DNA from 2 places in the Pseudobacillus sp. 179-B 2D1 NHS genome. Region 2 is predicted to be linked to the other one. Evidence: riboswitches for the same ligand, from Rfam matches in the RefSeq annotation. Region 2 holds a riboswitch; the other holds the start of a gene.
What was found. Region 2 has a riboswitch for lysine ahead of ACH0BF_RS17570 (amino acid permease). Riboswitches for the same ligand answer to the same signal wherever they lie in the genome.
Positions count from the first base shown of each region.

Region 1 (11,261 bases), on a different contig from region 2:
TATGATAGCGAAGGAGAACATACAAAGGTCCTTGCGGAGTCCATCGCAGAAGGGGCAAAAAAGGTTGGGGGCGCAGAAGTATACCTTGACCATGTAGAGCAGGCGGATATATACAAACTTGCTGACATGGATGCAATTATATGGGGCTGTCCAGGACATTTTGGAACAATTAGTTCCGGGTTGAAGAATTGGATTGATCGACTTGGTTATTTGTGGGCTGAAGGAAAGCTTATTAATAAGGTGGGGGCTGTTTTCTGCACGACTGCAACAACTCACGGCGGATTAGAAGCTACCATGCTTAATTTGATCACACCAATGCTTCACCAGGGAATGATCATTGTAGGGTTACCAGGAAACATCCCTGAGAATTCCCTTTACGGATCTTATTATGGGGTTGGAATCACATGTTCTGTTGATGAAACACAGCTTATTCCTCAAGAAGGGTTAGCGCTCGGAAAAGCCTTAGGGGAGCGGGTTGCCATGGTAACAAAAACGTTTACGAAAGAAAGAGATGATCAATAATGGCAGTCATCATCTTTTTTATTGTCCTCGCTATTATTGGAGTAGTGGCCTTAACCATCATTAACACAAAGGCTGTATCATCGGAAAAAACTGAAGAAGAAATTCAGCAAGGCACTGAAATGGAAGGGCAGAATAATAATGAAGTGAAGGCTTTGGAAATGGCTGAGCCCATTAAGCCTGAAGAGAAAAAAGTGGAAAGTGCCAATAATATAACATTAGAAGTTGCCGATCGTCAAACCTCCTCTACCATGAATGATCAAGCTTATCGAAAGGCCCTTCAATCATTTAAAGAGACAACTAAAGGTGATAATATAGACCACCAACCGGAGAAAAAGATAAAAGACGATGAATACCGAAGAGCCTTGCAGGCAATATCTGAAAAAAATCAACTAAATAAAAAAGATTAGAATCAAAGAAATAGAGCTTGCTCTCTGCATATTCATGAGAGCAGGCTCTATTTTTTAGGTTAATGTAATGTCTTTTCTGTTTAGCAATGATGCTCGTAAAAGAGAAAGCCCTGTGTTTAAATGCCTGTTTCTATTTTGGGCGCATTTTCTATTAAATGCCCATTTACAGAGCATGAATTGACGGTAGGTTGAATGGTTCAATGGTTTTTATGATTCAGAGCTGTTTCCACTTTTTTCTTACATCTTTCATTGCTGTAGCATGACCCATTTGACATCCTCCTTATGAATTTTAGGAAGGACAGGATCTATTGAACGCATTACATGGCTTCTTGCGGTTGAATTTCCTCTACAGGATCAAACTCCGGCTTTGTTTTACTTGCGATAAAGAATAAAACAAACTGAACAATAGCAAGTCCAATTAATACATTTAGAAGCAAGCTATAAGAATGGCTAATATTGAAGATTGCTCCTGATATTACTGGAGTGGTCGCAGCACCGAGTGAGATAAAGATGGAAACCACACCGTATTTGGCTCCGTATTCTTTTTCTCCGTAAAGAGCGCCTGTAAGATAGGCCGGTGTAACCGTAACAGCCGTTGAACCGATTCCAGAAAAAATTGTGTAAAGAACGGCCGGAGCAACGACATTTGCTTTCATTAAAAATAGAAAACTGACCAAGCTGGATGCCGAAATCAAGAATACTGTAGTAATTAGCCCAAGCTTATCAAATAGCCGCCCTACTAATAGCTTTCCGATAATAACCATAGCTGAACCTAATGATAGAAGCAATGCAGCTGTTTTGGCCGTTGTGCCGATACTAGCCAAATATGGCGCGAGGTTGATCAACATGGCATTCACAACAATGCCGCCAATTAAGATTGCTGCACACAGAGCCCAAAATGACACGGATTTAAATGTTTCTCCCTGAGTAGCACCTGCTAATACTTTATTTTGCACAACATCTGACGATGGTGCTTCACCTAACGGCGCCAAGCCTTTATCAGCAGGGTGCAATCTAATAACAAAGACTGCTAATGGAATTAAGATCACAGCAATTAAAATTCCAATCACAAGATAAGCTGTTCTCCAGTCATAAGCTGAAATAAGCCAGTTGACAACAGGGCTCATGATAACACCGCCGAAACCACTTCCTGCAAGAGCAATCCCTAAACATAAACCACGTTTTTCATTAAACCAATTTGTAATCAGAACAGATCCTGGTATCATGGCACCGCCAGACAAGCCAGCACCCATAAGGATAGCAAATAAATAGAAATGAATCAGTTTTGTTGAGAAGGAAAATTCGATAAAGGCAAGAGCTGAAATTGAAATAAATAATGTTAAATAAACTCTTACGTCCATCTTTTTCATTAGTTTTCCGGCAAATGGTCCTGTAGCCATCGCAGCCAAGGACATAATGGTGAAATACAACATAAATTGAGAAGAACTAAATCCGAGTTCCTTTGTAACAGGCAGGGTAAACAAAGAAACCAAGTTTGCAATTGGAGCATAAATAAATGTCATAATTAAGAAGGCTGCTGCAACAATCCACCATCCGTAAAAAATTCCGCCTTTTTTATTCATATGAAAATATCCATCCTTTTCTATCTTTTTTCACAACCGTATACATTCACATCTAAATTATAGAAGCTAAGTAATAACCGCTTAGTGCTCCCCGTTATAAACCAATCAAGCGACTTTTCGATACTCCTCTCTTTACTGACTCAAGTGAGGATGATTTTAATCATCCGCTTGTAACCGCTTCCCTTGGTTTTATTCTAATATGCAATTTGTGTGCCAATCTCATAAAAATTTGCTGCGAAACGTTGTAAATAAGGAATTTTCTCAATATTATTTTATTGTTCAAACGAACTGACTAAAATCGGGGAGCCCCCTCAATCCTGAGTTATATAAAAATAATATAAATAGTAAAAAAAATTTCATCCGCTTGTAAAAATTTTTTTACATAGAGAGGCGCGTGTTGGAAATGATTTCGTGTGATTTTATTTTTAGCAGGAGGGAAATAAACTTCCAGCAGCTAAAATCCTTTACGGTAGATGACAGTCTTATCCGTGTATTTGGTTGTCGGGAGAATGAATGGTTATTCCTTTATTAATTGCATAATCAACAAAGGACAGTTGAATGAAATCAAAGTAGCTAATGGATTCTTTGGTAGAAAAGAGGATAATGGTTAATTTCACAATGAGTATAAGATAAGAAGCGACTGCAGCGGGGATCTGTTGAAGAGTAGGTGGTGGGGTTTATTCGTAGCAGTGTGAAATACGAGAAAAGAGCTGACCTTGGTGCAAAAATGCACGAAAGCCAGCTCTTTTTCAATAGAATGTACATTAAGAAATCGCTTTTTCTTTTACACTCAGTGATTGCAGTGCTTGTTGTAAGTCCGCTTTTTCTTCCTCATTTAGAGGAACCATTGGTAAGCGAACACCGCCTACAGGGATCCCGTTTAAATTTAATGCGGCTTTTACAGGTGATGGACTTGGTGCAGCAAATAACGCTTTCACGATGGGGAGAAGGTGGCGATGGGCTAGAGCCGCCTCTCTAAGTTTTCCATTCCTGAAGTTTTCAATCATCCTTTGCATTTCATTTCCGATAACATGAGAAGCAACTGAGATCACTCCTGTACCGCCAATTGATAATACTGGTAAGGTTAACCCATCGTCTCCACTGTACAATGAAAAATCGTCAGGTGTTTGGCTTATGATTTCTGTCATGGCATCTAAATTGCCGCTTGCATCTTTAATGGAGACAATGTTGGGGATCTGTGCCAGGCGAACAACTGTCTCAACAGACATATTGACCACGCTTCGCCCTGGTATATTATAAAGCATGACCGGTAATGACGTGGACTCAGCAATCGCTTTAAAGTGTTGATGTAAACCCTCTTGCGACGGCTTGTTATAATAAGGGACAACGAGCATAATGCCATCGACTCCTGCTTCCTCTGCAAGCTTCGTCAAATGAATAGAGGCTCTTGTGTTATTGGAGCCGGTACCAGCAATAACAGGAACTCTTCCATTTACAACTTCGACGACAAACTTAAATAACTCAACTTTCTCTTCCGTCGTTAACGTAGGGGATTCTCCGGTTGTGCCCGCTACCACTAAGCCGTCCGTGCCATTGTTAATTAAATAATTAATTAAGTTTTCTGTAGCATGAAAATCAATCTCACCATTTTGTTCAAATGGGGTTACCATAGCAGTTAAAATTTGTCCGAAATTCATTGCTTCTCCACATCCTTTATTATTTTTATACAATAGAGGGAGAAGGGCGGTTGGTAGTTAACGCAAAAAAGCAGCAACGAGGCTTCGCTGCTGCAGTAGAAACAATTAGGTGAAAAATTATTTCTGTGCGTAAGATAGCCCTCCATATAGTTTCCTATATGACAATTCTGTATTTATTCAATAACAGAACCAGCTTCAAGAAAAATGAGATTCTTTCGGCTTCGGCAAATTCCCCTTTTCGCAATCATCATTGGACCTCATTATCCTCATATTGCGTACTCATGGTCTTTGCGCCTCTATCCTTACTTCAAAAAAGTATTGAAATAAGTAAATATGTAATTATATTATACAATATCAGCTTTTCTATTGGATTGCAAGGATAAGTGAGAGCTGTCTTTAAGTATTTTAATGTAATAGAGTGGTAGGGGGAAAATAGTTGTAGTCGGGAGCAGGGTTAACAGAAAACAAGAGTACTCATCGTTCAATCCTGGAGTCAGGTCCAGTGGTGACAGGTGAGCACTCCCAAGATATTTTTAACTCATTTAAAATTAGTGAAAGGGAAGAACGCAATGAAGAAGGGGAATTTTTTCTTGTTAACGGTGATGCATATGTATCTACGTTCAATGGAAATTCGTTTAGTTCTAAGCATTACAGCGTCATATGATAAAAAGTTTTATCGTTATCACTCATATTAGCTTTTTTATTGAATTGATCACTGCTTTCATAGTAGTTTGTTTGTATGCTCTTTATTCGGAAAAGCCAATCGAGTGGAACAGCTCCCCATTCCTGCCGTGCGGGTAATTAAAAACCGACACCATTTACAGATGCCGGTCGTGATACTGACAGTATTACATATTAAACAATGCCATCTTAGCGTACGGCGCCTAAACGATCGAAAAGAACCACGGAGTCGGCTTTATACGCAATATCGGTTTTGTTTTCGGTGGCATTAGGTCACATAGCCGCCCATGGAAAAACTGTCTGGATGCTAAATTTTGTTAATCAGCTTCAGCATTCAGTTTTAAAGCCAGCTTAAATTGCCGATCTGAAGATGGAGCAGTTTGCCTCTAAGCTTTTGTCACCCAGCAAAAGAAGAGTTTTTTACTATCTGTTATTTAATAAGAAAAGAACGCATCAGTATATTCCGTCTTTACACAGGAAGAGCAGGCTTATACTTGTTATCTTTCGTACGAGTTTCAAATTCCCGTTTGGCTTGCTCGATTTTTCTGTCATCGCTGTACAGGTCATATAAACCCCCAGCGAGGGTTTTTGCTGCAAAAATCATTCCTTTTAAGCCGACTCCTGAACCGGAGGCAGCCGTTGATTGCCATGTGTGTGGAGCTGTGCCCATTGGCCAGCAGCTTATTAAGCATTGTGCAAGCGGAGTAATCCAGCTAACATCACCAACATCGGTGGAGCCGGGAGCAATTTTTCCTTTATCAAATGTGGCTTCAACTGAGTCATGAAGGACCATTTGGTTGATATAGTCTGGCGCATGATAGGTCTGCATCACGCTGCGTTTTTGACTTAAGGTATATGATTTAGAGATTTCCTCGGCAAATTGGTAGTCCTCTCCTGTGAAGCGAGGGGAGTGAATCTCATTCATATTATTATACAAAACATCTTCTAACACACTGTTAGATAACGTGTCATAACAGCCGGCGAGAAGCTCCGATTCAATCTCTGTTTCGGTCATCATGGCAGCACCAGAAGCAATCTTTTTTAATCTCTTTGTTATCTCTTCCACCTCTTCTCTATGGGGAGCGCGGATATAATACCATACCTCTGCTTCTGGATGGACGATATTTGGCTCATGCCCTCCATTTGTAATGGAGTAATGAATCCGGGCTGCGTCTATGATATGCTCTCTTAAATAATTCGCACCAATATTCATCAATTCCACACCGTCTAAGGCGCTTCTGCCCATATGCGGTGCTGCAGCGGCATGGGAAGCAACACCGGTGAACTTAAACTTGATAGAGTTCATCGCTAATGTTGAAGCGCTCCACACGGTTGTAATAGGTGCTGGATGCCAAGTGAAACAAGCATCTAAATCATCAAATACACCTTCTTTGGCCATGATAACCTTTCCGGTTAATGTTTCTTCCGCTGGGCAGCCATAATAACGAATGGTGCCAGAAATTTCTCCTTTTTCGAGAGCTTGTTTAATGGCTAAAGCCGCTCCAAGGCCAGCTGTTCCTAATAAGTTGTGCCCGCATCCATGTCCAGGGGCCCCTTGTTCAATAGGTTTGCGAGTAGCTATAAGCTCTTGTGATAAACCCGGTAACGCATCATATTCACCTAGAACCCCTAAGATTGGCTTCCCGCTTCCGTACTCAGCAATAAAAGCTGTGCGCATACCCGCAATAGTGCGTTTAATATGAAATCCGGTCTCTTCCAATAAAGAAGCTTGCAAATTAGAGGCGTACTCTTCCTCCATTGCTGTTTCTGGCTTATTCCAAATATTGAGGGCAATCTCGTTCAGTTTTTGTTCATATTGATTGATCCATTCCCATAAATTCTGCTTTGTCATCTATGAAACTTCCTCCTTCAGATCTTGAATAGCAAGATTGTGAAATTAAAAGTAGTAGAATAAGGTGAGAAGAAATTTTCTATCTTAATGAAAACTTCACATCCTTAAAACATAAGATAAAACGTTTTATTGCGCTGCCGCTTTTGAACTTTCAGTATTTAATTTCTTTTCATTATTGGTAATGGTGAAAGCGGCAACAACGGATACGACCGCTCCCGCAATTAAAAACCAAAAAGCTGCGTTGTATGTTCCAAATCCACTGATTAAAAAGCCCATCACGAGCGGTGCCAGAAATCCTGCAGCCTGTCCTCCCATATTTATAAAGCCCATTGCTGAGCCAATAATCTCTTTAGACAGCAATTTATGAGGCAATGAGTAGGTGGTAATAATCGCGGTCGATACAAACGTCATGCTTAATATATAAGCTGTGATAACACCGGCTACAGATGATGAAGCAAATATAAAGTATAAGCAGATTGAAGTTAATATCATGCCAATTCCTGTAAAGTATTTCTCCCGGCCGCTAAAAAACTTTTCAAGGAGTAAACCGCCAAACATCACAGTGAGTCCTGAAGCAATGGCTGGCAAGGACGCAATAAAGCCAGTTGACAGGATTCCCATTCCACGCTCATTAATTAAATAAGAAGGCATCCAGCCGGCTAATCCCCAAACAACAATATCAGCGCCAAACCACATAACCATAATCTTCCAGAGAGACGATGATTTTAAAAGCGTTTTCATTGGAACTTTATTTTTACTTGTATTTTCTCTGTCCTCCCATTCCAACCTTTTTGGGGGATGAAGGTGCTTCCAAAAAAGAATGCCCATAATCAGCCCGGCAGCGCCAATAGTGATGAACATCCATCGCCATCCTAGCCAAACCAACATCGGCGCTGCGATTAACGGAGCGAGGGCGATGCCAAAGCTATTAGAGGACATCATGAATGAAGAGGCTTTGGCCCGTTCTTTTTTAGAGTAAAACTCAGCAATTGCTTTTTGGCTGGCGGAAGGATAGCCGCCTTCTCCGAGACCAAACAAGAAACGGATGACGAGCAGTGATGTAAGTGACCAAGCTAATCCGCTTAAAACGGTGAATATAGACCAGGCAATGATAGAGAAGATGACGATTCTTCTAGAGCCATATTTATCACTTAACCACCCTCCTGGAATTTGCATGAGGGCATAGCCGGCAAAAAAGCTGCTTAGGACAACACCGATAGAGGCAGGGTCCAACTGGAAGTCTTGACTGATTGCAACGACTGCAACTCCCATTACCATTCGGTCAAGATAGCTAAGAAGCCAGCCAGCAAACAGAAGACCAAGAATAAAGTGTTTTTTGTTTTTCTGTTGTAAAAATGTTCCCATCCATATCCCTCCTAATAAATTGTTCCTGAAAAAGCTTTCGGGTTGATCATTTCTCGGTCCCAAGCATTTAAGAAACTAAAGCGCTTTCAATATCTTTTTTAAAATTATAAAATTTTCTAAATATTAATTGCAATGTTCACTTGCAACCAATATAGTTAATTTTAGTGTGGGAATACACACCATAAAAAGGAGTGTGAATATGGAATCTTCTTCTATACCATCATTGATTCAGGAGTGGCTAGCCTCCTTAACGGTTAAAGTTTGGATACGGAATCACCGAAATCATCAATTTCGGCTTATATATGAAAACGGGAGGGATACATCCCTTTTTTCTCTTCCAAAAGCTCCAATGAAAAAAACAGGGAAATATACAATCTACCAAAACAATGGAAATCGGTTTATATCTTTTTTTTATCCGAATGACTGTGAAATACTCATTTGGGCTTCACAAGACGCTTATGTTGATATTACAGAGAGACTTGAACAACTGTATACATTTTTCTATTTGATTTATCAGCAAGAGGTCATTCGGACGAAAGATGCAGAATTAGAGCATTTAATTGAAGGGATCAGTGCGATTTCTTCGCTTGATGAAAAGGATTGTTTAGAGGCGATCATCAACAGTGCAATCAACGTGATCCCTAGTGCCGATGCCGGCTTTTTGCAGTTGTTTGATTACGACTCGGAGTGCTTGACTGTAAAGGCTTCTATCGGTTTTAATCATTCAATAAAGGAATTTAAAATACGAGTGAAAGAGGCGATTACCGGGATTGTATTTCACGACGGGAAGCCAAGGATATTTCAGACAAAGGAAGAGATCTTTGATGAAATGGACCATTATCATATTAGTAAAGCAAATTTTGATATCCTGATGTCTGCCTCAGACGGGCATGCCATTAAAGCCATGTTGTGTACACCTGTAACAATCGGACAAAAACGAATTGGTGTACTAGCTGTCCATCAGTTTTATCAGAATGGAAAACTGATTAGCCGTGATCTTGAACTTCTTAAAGTGTTTGCAGATCAGGCGGCGATTGCCATTCAAAATGCACAACTTTATGATGAATTAAAAATCCGATTAAACGAAGTTACTATGTTAAGCCAACAATTAAAAGAAAAAAATAAGTTTCTTTTAAAGCGGGATAACGTGCACAGATTACTAACGAGTCTTTCTTTGCAGAACAAAGGGCCTGCTTCCATTATTTCAGCTTTAAGACGGATGCTCGATACGCCTGTCTTTTATATTAACTTTATAGAAGACGAATATATACCGAATGTGAAAGGCAGATCTCGTCCATTTAGTGTAGAGGAAATCTCCCTGATTTTTTCTGAAAGAAGGGAACCTGTTTTTATTGATGTTTTTGATATATATCAAGAACATTTTTATTTATATCCGATTACAGACGGTACAGTTTTTCTTGGCTGTTTAATTGTAAAAGTGGAAGGGGAGCTTTCAAAGATAGCACAGACAACTGTTGAACAAGGAGGAACAATTCTTTCTCTGGAGGCGGTTAAGGAGCAAACACTGACTGATGTCTATTATAAAAAAATACACGAATATTTTAGTAAGCTGCTCCAAAATGAAGATCCTGAATTACTTGTATTAAAAGGAAAAGAATTTGGGCTGAATCTATCTTCCTATTTTTGTGTCGCCTTGGCGGAAATCCCGGCCTGTTCGGATTTAAGAATGTTAGAGGCAATTGTCCATCAATTTATTTCCACCATTAAAAAAAATTTAAAGAACAGAGACATGTTAATATTTGGCTTGAATAACAAGGTCACTATTTTAGCCCCGTTTGAAAGCCCGGTAGAATTAAAAGCATTTACAGAAGAAATAAGTACTATCATCGAGGAGCGGAGGCATCAGGATGTTTTAGGAGTTAGTATCGGAGTGGGAAATGCTTATACGGGCGTTGAACTAATTAAAAAAAGCTATCATGAAGCGGTAAAAGCACTTTCCTATCTAACAACGCGTAATGAGACGGGGGTTATTCAATATAAGCAAATCGGAATCAACCGCTTTTTTCTCCACCAATCACCTGAGGAAGTCAAAGACTTTTCAGATGAAATTTTGGGACCATTGATGGACAAAGAAGAAATAAATAGTGAGTTAGAAAAGACATTGTTTAGCTATATCATAATGAATCGATCAGCATCTAAAACAGCTAAAAAGCTTCACATACATCCTAACACTCTTTATAAACGGCTCAAGAAAATCGAAGAAACTCTCGGTCTTGCATTAGATAATCATGAAGATTTTTTAAAAATTCAATTAGCCTTTCATTTGCGTGGGAATTTTTGAGGAACGCTGATTGTTAGGCGGTAATTAGAATAAATGTTTTTTATTGAAGCAACGACTACGCATGTTCTTGTTCGATGCGGCAGCCTGCCATGAATCGTTCAATGAGAGAATGGGTAACTCTTTCATTGCAGCGGGTGACAGGTACGAGAATCAATGTAATTAAGATTACGATTCCGCCGCTTAGAGAGTGGAGAGAAGAAGCCGCTCCTTCTCGGTGCCATAGTTTCAGCCAACATTTTTGCCATTAGTTTGATGCAAGCGCTTTTTATGACTTCTTGAAATGCGAAGGCCAGCAACTTCGGCAGCAACGAAAAAGAACTTGTTGAAGTGATTACCCATTTTGCTTTTTATGCTAGTCGGTTAAGGGTACCGGCTTCCGTTATAGCTGTTAAACAATTGTTTTCGAACGAAAAATGACCAATGGAAATACCTTAATTGAAAAGTGAAGGGATTAGAAAAGTGATTATTTATTTAGCCATATTATTAGTTGGATTGATTGTCCTCATCTTTTTGTTTATGAAACTAAATCCGGTATTTGGTGGAAATCCAAGCAAGGTGCAAAGGGAAGCATATAGTCAGTTGGATAATTACGTGGAGGGCAAATTTATTAACCAAATCCCAGCAAAGCTGAGTATGAGTGCATCTGATTATTTATCCATGGTGAGGGAGAATATGTCAGGTAAGGCCGAACGTCATCCTGCTGGCCCAATTCCTGTCTCAATGATTAATTGGAATAAAATCAATAGTGAAGAAGACAGCCTAACATGGTTTGGACATTCTGCTTTTTTGCTGAATATCGATAACAAGAAAGTACTCGTAGATCCGATGTTAGGTCCCATCGCTTCACCTGTTCCTTTTGCAGGAAGCAAACGGTATAGCCAAAATACACTG
Region 1 covers NZ_JBIQDP010000023.1:4,697-15,957, forward strand. The annotation lists gene ACH0BF_RS19130 (NAD(P)H-dependent oxidoreductase) at 1-522, shown strand, start outside; gene ACH0BF_RS19135 (hypothetical protein) at 522-929, shown strand; gene ACH0BF_RS19140 (MFS transporter) at 1,247-2,512, opposite strand; gene dapA (4-hydroxy-tetrahydrodipicolinate synthase) at 3,277-4,170, opposite strand; lysine riboswitch at 4,298-4,477, opposite strand; gene ACH0BF_RS19150 (M20 family metallopeptidase) at 5,321-6,703, opposite strand; gene ACH0BF_RS19155 (MFS transporter) at 6,830-8,068, opposite strand; gene ACH0BF_RS19160 (helix-turn-helix domain-containing protein) at 8,268-10,370, shown strand; gene ACH0BF_RS19165 (hypothetical protein) at 10,460-10,618, shown strand; gene ACH0BF_RS19170 (MBL fold metallo-hydrolase) at 10,833-11,261, shown strand, end outside.
Region 1: it holds a riboswitch for lysine, as region 2 does, so the genes downstream of both, dapA (4-hydroxy-tetrahydrodipicolinate synthase) here and ACH0BF_RS17570 (amino acid permease) in region 2, are expected to answer to the same signal.

Region 2 (11,261 bases):
TCCGGCAAGCACGTGCTTGTTGTTGGTGCTGGCAAAATGGGTGAGCTTGCCATTCAAAATCTGCATGGCAGCGGAGCTACAAAAGTGACAGTTGTGAACCGGACGTTTGAAAAAGCAGTTGCGCTTGCTGAGAAATTTGACGGCAATGCCAAAACTTTGGCAGAGCTTCAATGTGCTCTCGTGGAAGCCGATATTTTAATCAGTTCTACGGGCTCAAGCGGCTATGTTATTACGAAAGAAAGAATGGCCGTCGTGGAAAAAATGCGTAAAGGAAAACCATTGTTTATGGTTGATATCGCTGTTCCGCGTGATCTTGATCCGGCTATTTCTGATCTGGAAAGTGTTTTTCTTTATGATATCGATGATCTGGAAGGCATTGTACAAGCAAACATGGCAGAGCGTCAGAAAGCGGCTGAAAAGATTGAATTGATGATCGAAGCAGAAATCGTCGCTTTTAACGATTGGATTAATATGCTGGGAGTCGTTCCGGTTATTTCCGCTCTTCGTCAAAAAGCGCTTGCCATCCAGGCAGAAACAATGGTCAGCATCGAACGAAAAATGCCTAACCTAACAGATCGTGAACGAAAAGTATTAAACAAGCATACAAAAAGTATTATTAATCAGCTGTTAAAGGATCCAATTTTACAGGCGAAGGAACTCGCTGGGGATAAACGTTCGGCTGAAAAGCTGGCTCTGTTTACACAAATCTTTAACATTGAAGAAGAAGTGAAAGCAGAGAAGCAGGTAAAAACAGCGGAACAGTCTACCCAGCAGATTCAGACAAAGCCATTATTCCAAGTGTAAGCGGGGTTACTTGATGTTTGAACAAGGAATGGCCAGGCTCCACGAATTGATGGTAATTTTATATGCGCTGAGTGTTATGCTGTATTTTATCGACTTTTTAAATCAGAACCGGAAGGCGAATAAAGTCGCCTTCTGGACTTTATCGATTGTTTGGGTTCTTCAAACAATTTTTTTGTTTTTATATATGTTCAAAACCGGCCGTTTTCCGGTTCTTACCCTTTTTGAAGGGCTTTATTTTTATGCGTGGATCTTAATTACGCTTTCATTGGTTATTAACCGGCTGCTGCGTATGGATTTTACCGTTTTCTTTACTAATATGATTGGCTTTGCCATTATGGCGATACACACATTTGCCCCTGTGCAAATGGAATCTCAGGCGATGGCGGAACAGCTCGTTTCTGAATTGCTGCTTATTCATATTACAATGGCCATTTTGTCGTACGCTGCATTCTCGCTTTCTTTTATTTTTTCTGCACTTTATTTGCTGCAGTACAGGCTATTAAAAATGAAAAAATGGAGTCAGCGTTTATGGCGTCTAGGTGATTTAGATAAGCTGACGAAATTTTCATACGTATCAAATGCAGTCGGAGTGCCAATGCTGTTGCTAAGCTTAATTCTTGGGTTGATCTGGAAGTTTATTAAACTGCCGGATGTAAGCTGGTATGACGTGAAAATTATTACTTCTTTTATTCTGTTGATTATTTACGGCATTTACCTTTACCTGAAAGTTCGCAAGGGCCTTTATGGCAAATCATTGGCACTGTTGAACACTGCTGCCTTTTTAATTATTTTAATTAACTTTTTCCTAGTGAGCCGATTTTCGTCGTTTCACTTTTGGTACACTTAAAAGCAAAGCAGGGGGATATTATGAGAAAAATTATTGTCGGCTCCCGCCGAAGCAAGCTAGCTTTAACACAAACAAACTGGGTGATTAGCCAGTTGAAAAAGTTAAAGCCGGAATACGACTTTGAAGTAAAAGAAATCGTTACAAAGGGCGATCGCATCCTGGATGTTACGCTCTCTAAGGTGGGCGGGAAAGGCTTGTTCGTCAAGGAAATTGAGCAGGCCATGTATGATAAGGAAATTGATATGGCCGTGCATAGCATGAAAGACATGCCAGCTGAGCTTCCCGAGGGATTGACCATTGGCTGTATTCCAGTGCGGGAAGATCACCGTGATGCTTTCATTTCAAAAGATCATGTAAAGCTTAAGGATATGCCAGCAGGGGCCGTTATCGGTACGAGTAGTCTGCGCCGCAGCGCCCAACTGTTAGCTGCTCGCCCGGATTTGGAAATTAAATGGATTCGAGGCAATATCGATACGCGTTTAGCAAAGCTTGAAACTGAGGAATACGATGCGATTATTTTGGCCGCGGCAGGCTTGTCACGCATGGGATGGGCCTCTGACGTTGTAACAGAATTTTTGGAGCCAGAACTTTGCCTGCCTGCAGTAGGCCAGGGAGCCCTTGCTATTGAATGCCGGGAAGATGATAAAGAATTACTTGAGCTGCTCGCTGCTTTTGCCAACGAGGAAACGACGAAAACGGTGACTGCTGAGCGGGCTTTCCTTCACAAGATGGAAGGCGGCTGTCAGGTGCCCATCGCCGGGTTTGCTGTAGCTGACGGCAATGAAACCGTGCTAACTGCTCTTGTCGCCTCACCAGATGGAAAAACGATTTATAAGGAAATAGTAAGAGGCAGCGATCCGCAAGCTGTGGGTGTAGAAGCAGCAGCTTTGCTTTCGGGACGTGGCGCTAAAGAATTGATTGAAGCGGTGAAAGCAGAGCTTGATGCCGAATGACACCCGGTCGGCCGCTTGCAGGCAAGCATGTATTAGTGACCCGTCCAAGAGGACAAGCAGCTTCATTTATTGATAAAATAGAAACAGCCGGGGGAATCGTTCACTTCGTTCCCCTGATCGCTTTCCAGTCTTTCTCAGATGATCGTGAGGAAGAATGGTTGCAGCAATTGTCTACATATGATTGGATTATCTTAACGAGTAAAAATGGTGTCGATTTTTTCTTTCAGCAGCTAAAGAATAGAAACATAGACCGCACAGTTATACGTGGCCGTTTTGCTGCTATTGGAACGAAAACAGCTGCTGTGCTCCAAAACTACGGATTTCATGCTGAGTATATTCCCGAGAAATTTTCCGCTGATCAGTTTGTAGAAGAAATTACCGGAGGGCGCTTTGAAGCGAAAAAGGTGTTAATTCCGAAGGGGAATCTTGCCAGAACAGCTATTGCTGACGCCCTCAGGGAAAAAGGGATGACGGCTGACGAATGGATCGTTTATGAAACATATTTCCCCGAAGAAGCAAATCAGCAATTAATTGATTTACTTGTAACGAATAAAGCGGACATCCTCACATTCACAAGTCCTTCTGCTGTCCGTCATTTTATGAAAGCAATAAAGGAAGTGGGCATGCACACGCTGGAACATTCTGTTGTTGCCTGCATCGGCCCAGTAACTAAAAAAGAAGCGGACCGCTTCGGTCTTCATACGCAGATTTGCCCAGAGGTATATACGAGCGAATCGTTGGCAGAGGCAATTGCCCGCTATTTCAGAAAGGAAGAAGAGTAATGGAATTACAATTTAAACGTCATCGCCGCTTGCGCCAATCAGCTAATATGCGTGCATTGGTACGTGAAACTTATCTTCATAAAGAGGACTTTATTTATCCTCTCTTTATTGTAGAAGGCGAAAACATAAAAAAAGAAGTCCCTTCCATGCCTGGTGTGTATCATTTGTCAATGGATCGCTTGAAAGCAGAAATGGACGAAATTCTAGCGCTCGGGTTAAAATCTGTCATTTTATTCGGCGTACCAGCTGAAAAAGATGCAGAAGGAACGGGTGCCTATCATGATCACGGCATTGTTCAGCAGGCAACACGCTTTATTAAGGGGCACTATCCGGATATGGTGGTTATCGCTGATACGTGTTTATGTGAGTATACAGACCATGGCCATTGCGGAGTGATCGAGGGCAGCAAAGTGTTAAACGATCCATCATTAAGTTTGCTTGCTAAAACAGCAGTCAGCCAGGCTGAAGCAGGTGCCGACATCATTGCTCCATCTAATATGATGGATGGGTTTGTCGCTGCTATTCGCCGTGGATTGGATGAAGCAGGCTTCACTGATGTACCGATCATGTCTTATGCCGTTAAATACTCATCAGGCTTTTACGGGCCTTTCCGTGACGCAGCCGAATCTACTCCGCAGTTTGGTGATCGAAAAACCTATCAAATGGACCCGGCTAATCGCCTGGAAGCTTTTCGCGAGGCAGAGTCAGATGTAGAAGAAGGGGCTGATTTCTTAATCGTCAAACCCGCTCTTTCTTATTTGGACATCGTGCGTGACATGAGAAATGAATTTAAATTGCCAATTGTCGCTTATAATGTGAGCGGTGAATACTCCATGGTGAAGGCTGCGGCATTGAACGGCTGGATCGATGAAAAGGCAATCGTTATGGAAAAGTTGATCAGCATGAAAAGAGCAGGTGCCGATCTAATTATTACGTATTTTGCTAAAGATGCAGCCCGCTGGCTGGATGAACAATAAGGGGGTTCTTGTATGCGTTCTTACGAAAAATCAAAGCAAGCCTTCCAAGAGGCGGTTAAATTAATGCCAGGAGGGGTGAACAGCCCAGTTCGCGCCTTTAAGTCCGTAAATATGGATCCAATTTTTATGGAACGGGGGAAGGGCTCTAAGATTTACGATATTGATGGCAATGAGTACATTGACTATGTTTTATCGTGGGGGCCACTTATTTTGGGCCATGCGAATGATCAAGTTGTAGAAGCTTTGAAAAAGACGGCTGAAACTGGGACGAGCTTTGGTGCCTCGACTCTCATTGAAAATGAACTAGCGAAGCTTGTGATCGAGCGTGTTCCGTCTATTGAAGTGGTTCGTATGGTCTCTTCTGGGACGGAGGCCACCATGAGTGCGCTTCGTCTTGCCCGCGGTTTTACAGGCCGCAGTAAAATAGTAAAATTCGAAGGCTGTTACCATGGTCATGGCGATTCCCTCTTAATTAAAGCTGGTTCTGGTGTGGCTACTTTAGGATTGCCAGATAGTCCAGGCGTTCCTGAGAGCGTGGCGAAGAACACAATTACCGTACCTTACAATGATCTTGACGGTGTTAAATATGCTTTTGAACAATTTGGTGAGGACATTGCTTGTGTCATTGTTGAACCTGTTGCAGGCAATATGGGCGTTGTACCGCCACAGCCTGGTTTCTTGGAAGGACTTCGTGAAGTAACGCAGGATAACGGTGCTCTCCTTATTTTTGATGAGGTTATGACTGGTTTCCGTGTCGGTTATAACTGTGCGCAAGGATTCTTTGGCATCACGCCTGACCTTACGTGCCTTGGCAAGGTAATCGGTGGTGGGCTGCCGGTTGGTGCCTATGGTGGCCGGGCAGATATTATGAATCAAATTGCTCCAAGCGGACCAATTTATCAGGCAGGCACTCTTTCTGGAAATCCAATGGCGATGGCTGCCGGATTGGAAACACTCCGGCAGTTAACACCAGAGATATACGAGGAGTTCGGACGCAAAGCAGATCGCCTGGAAGAAGGATTGACCGAAGCTGCACAAAAGCATAACATTCCGATTACATTTAACCGCGCTGGTTCGATGATTGGCCTCTTCTTTACTAACGAACATGTAACCAATTATGAAAAGGCAAAAACATCTGATCTTGCACTGTTTGCTGAATATTACCGGGAGATGGCAAATGAAGGTGTGTTTTTGCCGCCATCTCAGTTTGAAGGGTTATTTTTATCCAGCGCCCATACTGAAGAAGATATTGAGCATACGATTGCTGCAGCTGAAAAAGCGTTCAGCCGCCTAAAGAAATAATAATAGAAAAAACCGCCTGGCTATATGCTGGCGGTTTTTTTTCGTATTCTAAATAGAATGAGGCAATCTTTCATATTTCTTAGAGAAGCGTCATACAAATAAATTGTGAAAGAAGATCAATAGGAATATCTTGCCGTTGTATAAACAAATGGATGGCATAAGGCCGATGAATAGAAAGGAGGAAATGAAGTGGCGTCTCAAGACCTGTCATATTTGCGGTTTTCATTAGAAGAAACTGTCCGTTTTACGAGTGGTCAGGAAGTAGGAGAATTATATTCTATTTCTCTTGATCCGCAAATTCAAACTGAAGAAACAGATGAATTTATTAGAATGCACGGTTTCTTGGAACTTTCTGGAGAATACGCTCCATCAGAGCAGCAAACCGAACCACTGGATACACCTACTTATAAATATGTGCAACAAGTGCTGGAGCGCGGAGAGAATGAGTGTGAATTCTTTCATCACTTTCCGATTGATATAACGATTCCTAAATCACGCATTGCTAAAATGGAAGATGTGGAGATTTACATTGATTCGTTTGACTATGAATTCCCTGAAAAAGCAAATTTGAAATTAACAGTCGATCTATCAATATCAGGGATCATGGAAGAGGAAGAAGAGAAAGAAAGAGAGCAGGTGAATGAATTAGTTGAAATGACACCAGCAGACGAAGAGTTACAAATAGAACAAGAAGAAAATGTAAAAAATGACGAACCAGGGTTTTCAATTTTAAAGTTGGATGTGAATGATGCAGGCGGCTCAGAGGAAACAGGAAGGGAGACAGATTTTTCGGTTGAAGTCAAAAGGCAACCTGATGTGCTTGAGGAAGAGAAGAAGGAAGTTTCAGTTCCACCAATGAGTGAACAAAGAGAAGAAAAACAGCAGAAAGAATCTCCAAATATTGTTTTGGAGATGGAAAGCAATCATTCCGCAGTTGCAGCAATCGAAGAATCTCCTAATGTGCTTGAATCATTGTCCATAATGGAGTCTGCTTCCGCGAGTCCGTCATCTCATCATGAAGTTCCTAATGTTTCAGAGCTAACAGAGTCTCCGGCTCAAGAGCCAGCCCATATGGCAGAGTCGTCCTCAAAGGAAATGGAGGAGGAGAACACACAGAAAAAGAAAAAGTCATTTAGCTTGAAAAAAACGGAAACGATGTCGCTAGCAGATTTCTTCTCAAGGAAAGAGTCAGAGGAAGCTGTAACCTGGAAGGTTTGTCTTGTGCAGAGAGATGATACACTCCAAAAGATTGCTGAGCGGTATGAGTTACCGGTAGCTGACTTAGTCCGAGAAAACAAATTGGAGACCAGCCAAAGCATTGAAGAAGGCCAGGTACTCTATATACCGAATTCTCGTTAATGATCCGGCTGTTCCCGATTAAAGGTGGGACAGCCTTATTTTTTATAAAGCGGGTGAAGAAAGTGGAACAGCCCTATTCAGCTATTTGGAGAAGCTACGGATTAACCCCTTTGCACATAGAAACATTAGGCCACGTGCAAAAAATATCAACAGATAAAGGGAATTTTGCTTTAAAAAGAATTCCTTCAGTACAAGGGATGGATTTTTTATTCAATATGCAAAAGCTTTACCAGACGGGTTATCACCGATTTGTTCCTGTTTATCCGGCTTTGGATGGCAGATATGGCATTTTAGAGGGAGCTCATATTTATTATTTAATGCCGTGGATCGAAAGTGGTGAGCAAGAAATAGCCGAGAGAGAAAAAAAGATGATTCGGGAGGTTGCCAGGCTGCATTTCGTTTCTTCCACGGATGTAGCTGTAGCGAAGGAGGCGCGGATCTATCAATATGAACAGGTCAAGGCTTTGTGGGAAAGACAGGAAGAGCACTTAGAGCAATTTTTAGAGCTTTCAGAAAGGGAAACATATATGTCTCCGTTTCAATTGTTGTTTTGTCTTTATTATACAGATGTTCGCCAAGCTTTTTTCTATGCCAAGGAAAAGTTGAAAGAATGGAAAGAGGCAACAGAGGAAGAGGAGAAAGAGAGAACGGTCCAGGTTCATGGCAAACTGGACCCAGGTCATTTTCTTATTGATCGAGGGGGGGGAGGCTACTTTATTAACTTGGAGCAATCTCGCAGAGCCACGCCGATTCATGATTTAATTCCCTATTTCTCCCGTACATTGAAGGGGTACCCAGAAAGATCAGCTTTAGCGAGAGAGTTATTCAGTTACTATACAAATTTTTTTCCGCTGAAAAAAGGGGAGAAACTTTTATTCCAAAGCTATATTGCTTACCCGGGAGCGCTTTATGAGACAGCAGCTGCCTATTTCTCGGCACAAAGAAAACAAAACGAGTATCGCTATACGGATCAGCTGCAGCAAAATTATTGGCAGTTAAAAAATATCGAGTATTTCGTCACAGACTTAAAAGAAGAGGAAGAATAAAAAAATGGCTGGAGGAATGAAATTCCTCCAGCTCTGACAAGGTGTAATCGTAATCCTCGTATAATGTCTTTGATAAAATTTTACTTCTGCTTTAGCAATAACCTATTAGTCCCTGTTGAAATCACATTCTTCCAAAGGAATGACTTTCGTTTTGTGTTTGATTTTGTAAGCAATCCAAAAGATCAAGAATAGAGGAAGACCAATATAGGAAACAAGGACTCCATTCCAGTCAATTTGGCCTCCCATAAACGCTTGGAAATTTTGGCCCAAAATGACGAAAGTACATAGAATAAGTGCCAACAATGGCCCAATTGGAAACCATTTTGCACGATAAGGAAGAGTGGTTACGTCCCCTCCTTGAGCGATAAAAGCCCGACGGAAGCGATAGTGACTAATGGCGATCCCGAGCCATGTGACGAAACCAGCCATTCCGGAAGCGTTTAACAGCCAAACATAGACAGCGCCGTCGCCAAAGAAAGTAGTTAGAAATGCGAGAGAACCGACCAATGTGGTAATAATGAGCGCATTGACCGGTACCCCTCTTTTGTCAAGGCGAGCCAAAAATTTTGGGGCCTGTCCATCACGTGCCAAGTCCCAGAGCATACGGGTGGAAGCATACATGCCTGAATTGCCTGCGGACAATACAGAAGTGAGTATGATAGCATTCATAACAGAAGCAGCAAAAGCAAAACCTGCCCGTTCAAACACTAGCGTGAAGGGACTTACAGAAACAGAGTCACTTAGCAGACGTTCGTCTGTGTATGGGAGAATCAATCCGATCACAAGAATAGCTAAAATATAAAAAAGCAAAATGCGCCAAAATACAGAATTAATAGCTTTAGGAATATTTTTTTCTGGTTCTTCACTTTCACCGGCGGCTACTCCGAGCAGCTCCGTGCCTTGGAAAGAGAAGCCAGCTGCCATGAAAACACCTAAAACAGCTAAAAACCCGCCATTGAAAGGAGCGTCTTTAATTGTAAAGTTTGTGAGGCCAATGGCTTCGCCGCCCATAATACCAAAAATCATAAACAAACCGGTAACAATAAATAAAATAATAGTGACTACTTTAATAAGTGCAAACCAAAATTCTGATTCTCCAAATCCTTTGGCAGACATAAAATTCAAGCCAAACATAATTAAAAGTGCGAGACCGCTCCAGAGAATGGAAGGACTGTCAGGGAACCAAAATTTCATAATGAGCACTGCAGCGGCAAGTTCTGCAGCAATGGTAATCGCCCAGTTGTACCAATAATTCCAGCCGATGGCAAATCCAAGGGCCGGATCAACAAATTTTGATGCATATACCTTAAAGGAACCAGCTACCGGCATATAGGCCGCCATTTCTGCAAGGCTCGTCATTAAGAAATAGACCATTACTCCGATTGCTGCATAAGCGAGCAGTGCCCCTCCAGGACCGGCATTATGAATAGCTCCGCCGCTTGCTAAAAATATCCCTGTTCCGATGGATCCTCCGAGAGAAATCATCGTTAGATGGCGTGCTTTTAGAGTCCTCTTCAACTGATTGGGCTTTGATGATGATGTCGATGATGATGACGTAACTGTATTCCTCAATATTGTGCACTCCTTTTCGTGATAAAGATTGAATCATTTCAAGGGCAAATAAAAAACAGCCGTCGAAGAAGATCGACGGCTGTTAACAAGTCCGTTTAATCCTTCCGAAGATAGCCCTCCACGTTAAATAACGCGACAGTGATGTTCCTGTTCGAAAACATCCCCAGCATGAACAGACAATGACCTGTCCACACTTCGGCAGTTTATCCTTTCAAACGGAGTCATAGATGTCATTGTCTCTCTTCCGCTTTACTCATATAAGCTGCAGCCTCTATCCCATCGGTAAATGGGAATATTTAATTGACACTAGAATTATAGTCAATTCTTATCAATCTTGCAATGGTTAATTTTAGCTCTTCTTCTCTGGAATATGCACAAAGCCCTGTCATCCTCTCGAAGAGGTGTTTCGTAATTTGAGTAAAGATTATTTTTTAAATCGATAAGGGACGGTAGTGACAATGACATTCTTTTGATAAAGAAGGTAGATTCTTAAACGTAAGCTCGACTGATTGTGTAATATGTCCTGCCATCTCTTCTTCGTAATGAATTGTGGAATAAGTACGGTTAAGGTATGGTTCCTTTCATTCGCTTTTTCCACGGCTATGTCAATAAACCGGGCGAGAGGCCTCATTAAGCTTCTATATTGAGAATGCAGAGTAACAAGACGGACATTAGGCTTCCACTTTCTCCATCTCTCCTCCATTTGTCGTTCGCTTTCACGGTCAAAAGCGACGTAAACAGCAATGACAGTATCACCGATTAGTTCGGCATAATTTAAGGAATTTTCAACTACCTTTGTAATGCCGGCAACCGGGACAATGACGACATTTCCTTTAAATTGAAGTGCTTCTTCTCCAGATTTAATTCTCAGTTGTTCACCTGTTGCCATATAATGACTTTTAATTCGATGAAACATAAAGATAATAATCGGTAAGAAAACTAGCACAGGCCACACTTGAGAAAACTTAGTGGTAAAGAAAATCACCACAACAGTTAAGCTAATGAGCGCGCCGATTAAATTAACTGTTAATTTATACGTCCAGCCAACAGGCTTCTCTTTTACCCACTTTACAATCATGCCTGATTGGGAAAGGGTGAAGGGAATAAATACACCAACGGCATACAATGGAATAAGCTGTTCAGTTTCCCCCCTAAAAGCCACGATAAGTAGAATAGACATGATGCCGAGCGTGACGATTCCATTTGAGTAACCAAGCCGGTCTCCACGCATGAGAAACATCCGTGGAATATACTTGTCCGTTGCTAAGTTAACGGCTAGCAATGGAAAAGCAGAAAAACCAGTATTAGCCGCAAGAACTAAAATAAGAGCTGTAGTTCCTTGAACAAAGTAATAAATGAAATTTCTACCGAATACTTCAGACGAAATTTGTGATACCACTGTTTCTTCTGCTTTAGGAGTGATTCCTAGCCAATAAGCTAAAAACATAATGCCAGAAAAAAGAATCGCCAAGATAATCCCCATCATTATTAAGGTGTTTGCTGCATTTTTAGCAGCGGGTTCCTTAAAGTTAGGAACCGCATTAGAAACAGCCTCTACTCCAGTAAGAGCTGAACAGCCGGATGAGAAAGCTCTGAGCAATAAAAACAGACTGATGCCA
Region 2 covers NZ_JBIQDP010000019.1:41,283-52,543, reverse strand. The annotation lists gene hemA (glutamyl-tRNA reductase) at 1-804, shown strand, start outside; gene ACH0BF_RS17605 (cytochrome C assembly family protein) at 818-1,651, shown strand; gene hemC (hydroxymethylbilane synthase) at 1,672-2,604, shown strand; gene ACH0BF_RS17595 (uroporphyrinogen-III synthase) at 2,601-3,386, shown strand; gene hemB (porphobilinogen synthase) at 3,386-4,363, shown strand; gene hemL (glutamate-1-semialdehyde 2,1-aminomutase) at 4,376-5,665, shown strand; gene spoVID (stage VI sporulation protein D) at 5,855-7,024, shown strand; gene ysxE (spore coat protein YsxE) at 7,087-8,070, shown strand; gene ACH0BF_RS17570 (amino acid permease) at 8,176-9,645, opposite strand; lysine riboswitch at 9,746-9,924, opposite strand; gene ACH0BF_RS17565 (APC family permease) at 10,067-11,261, opposite strand, start outside.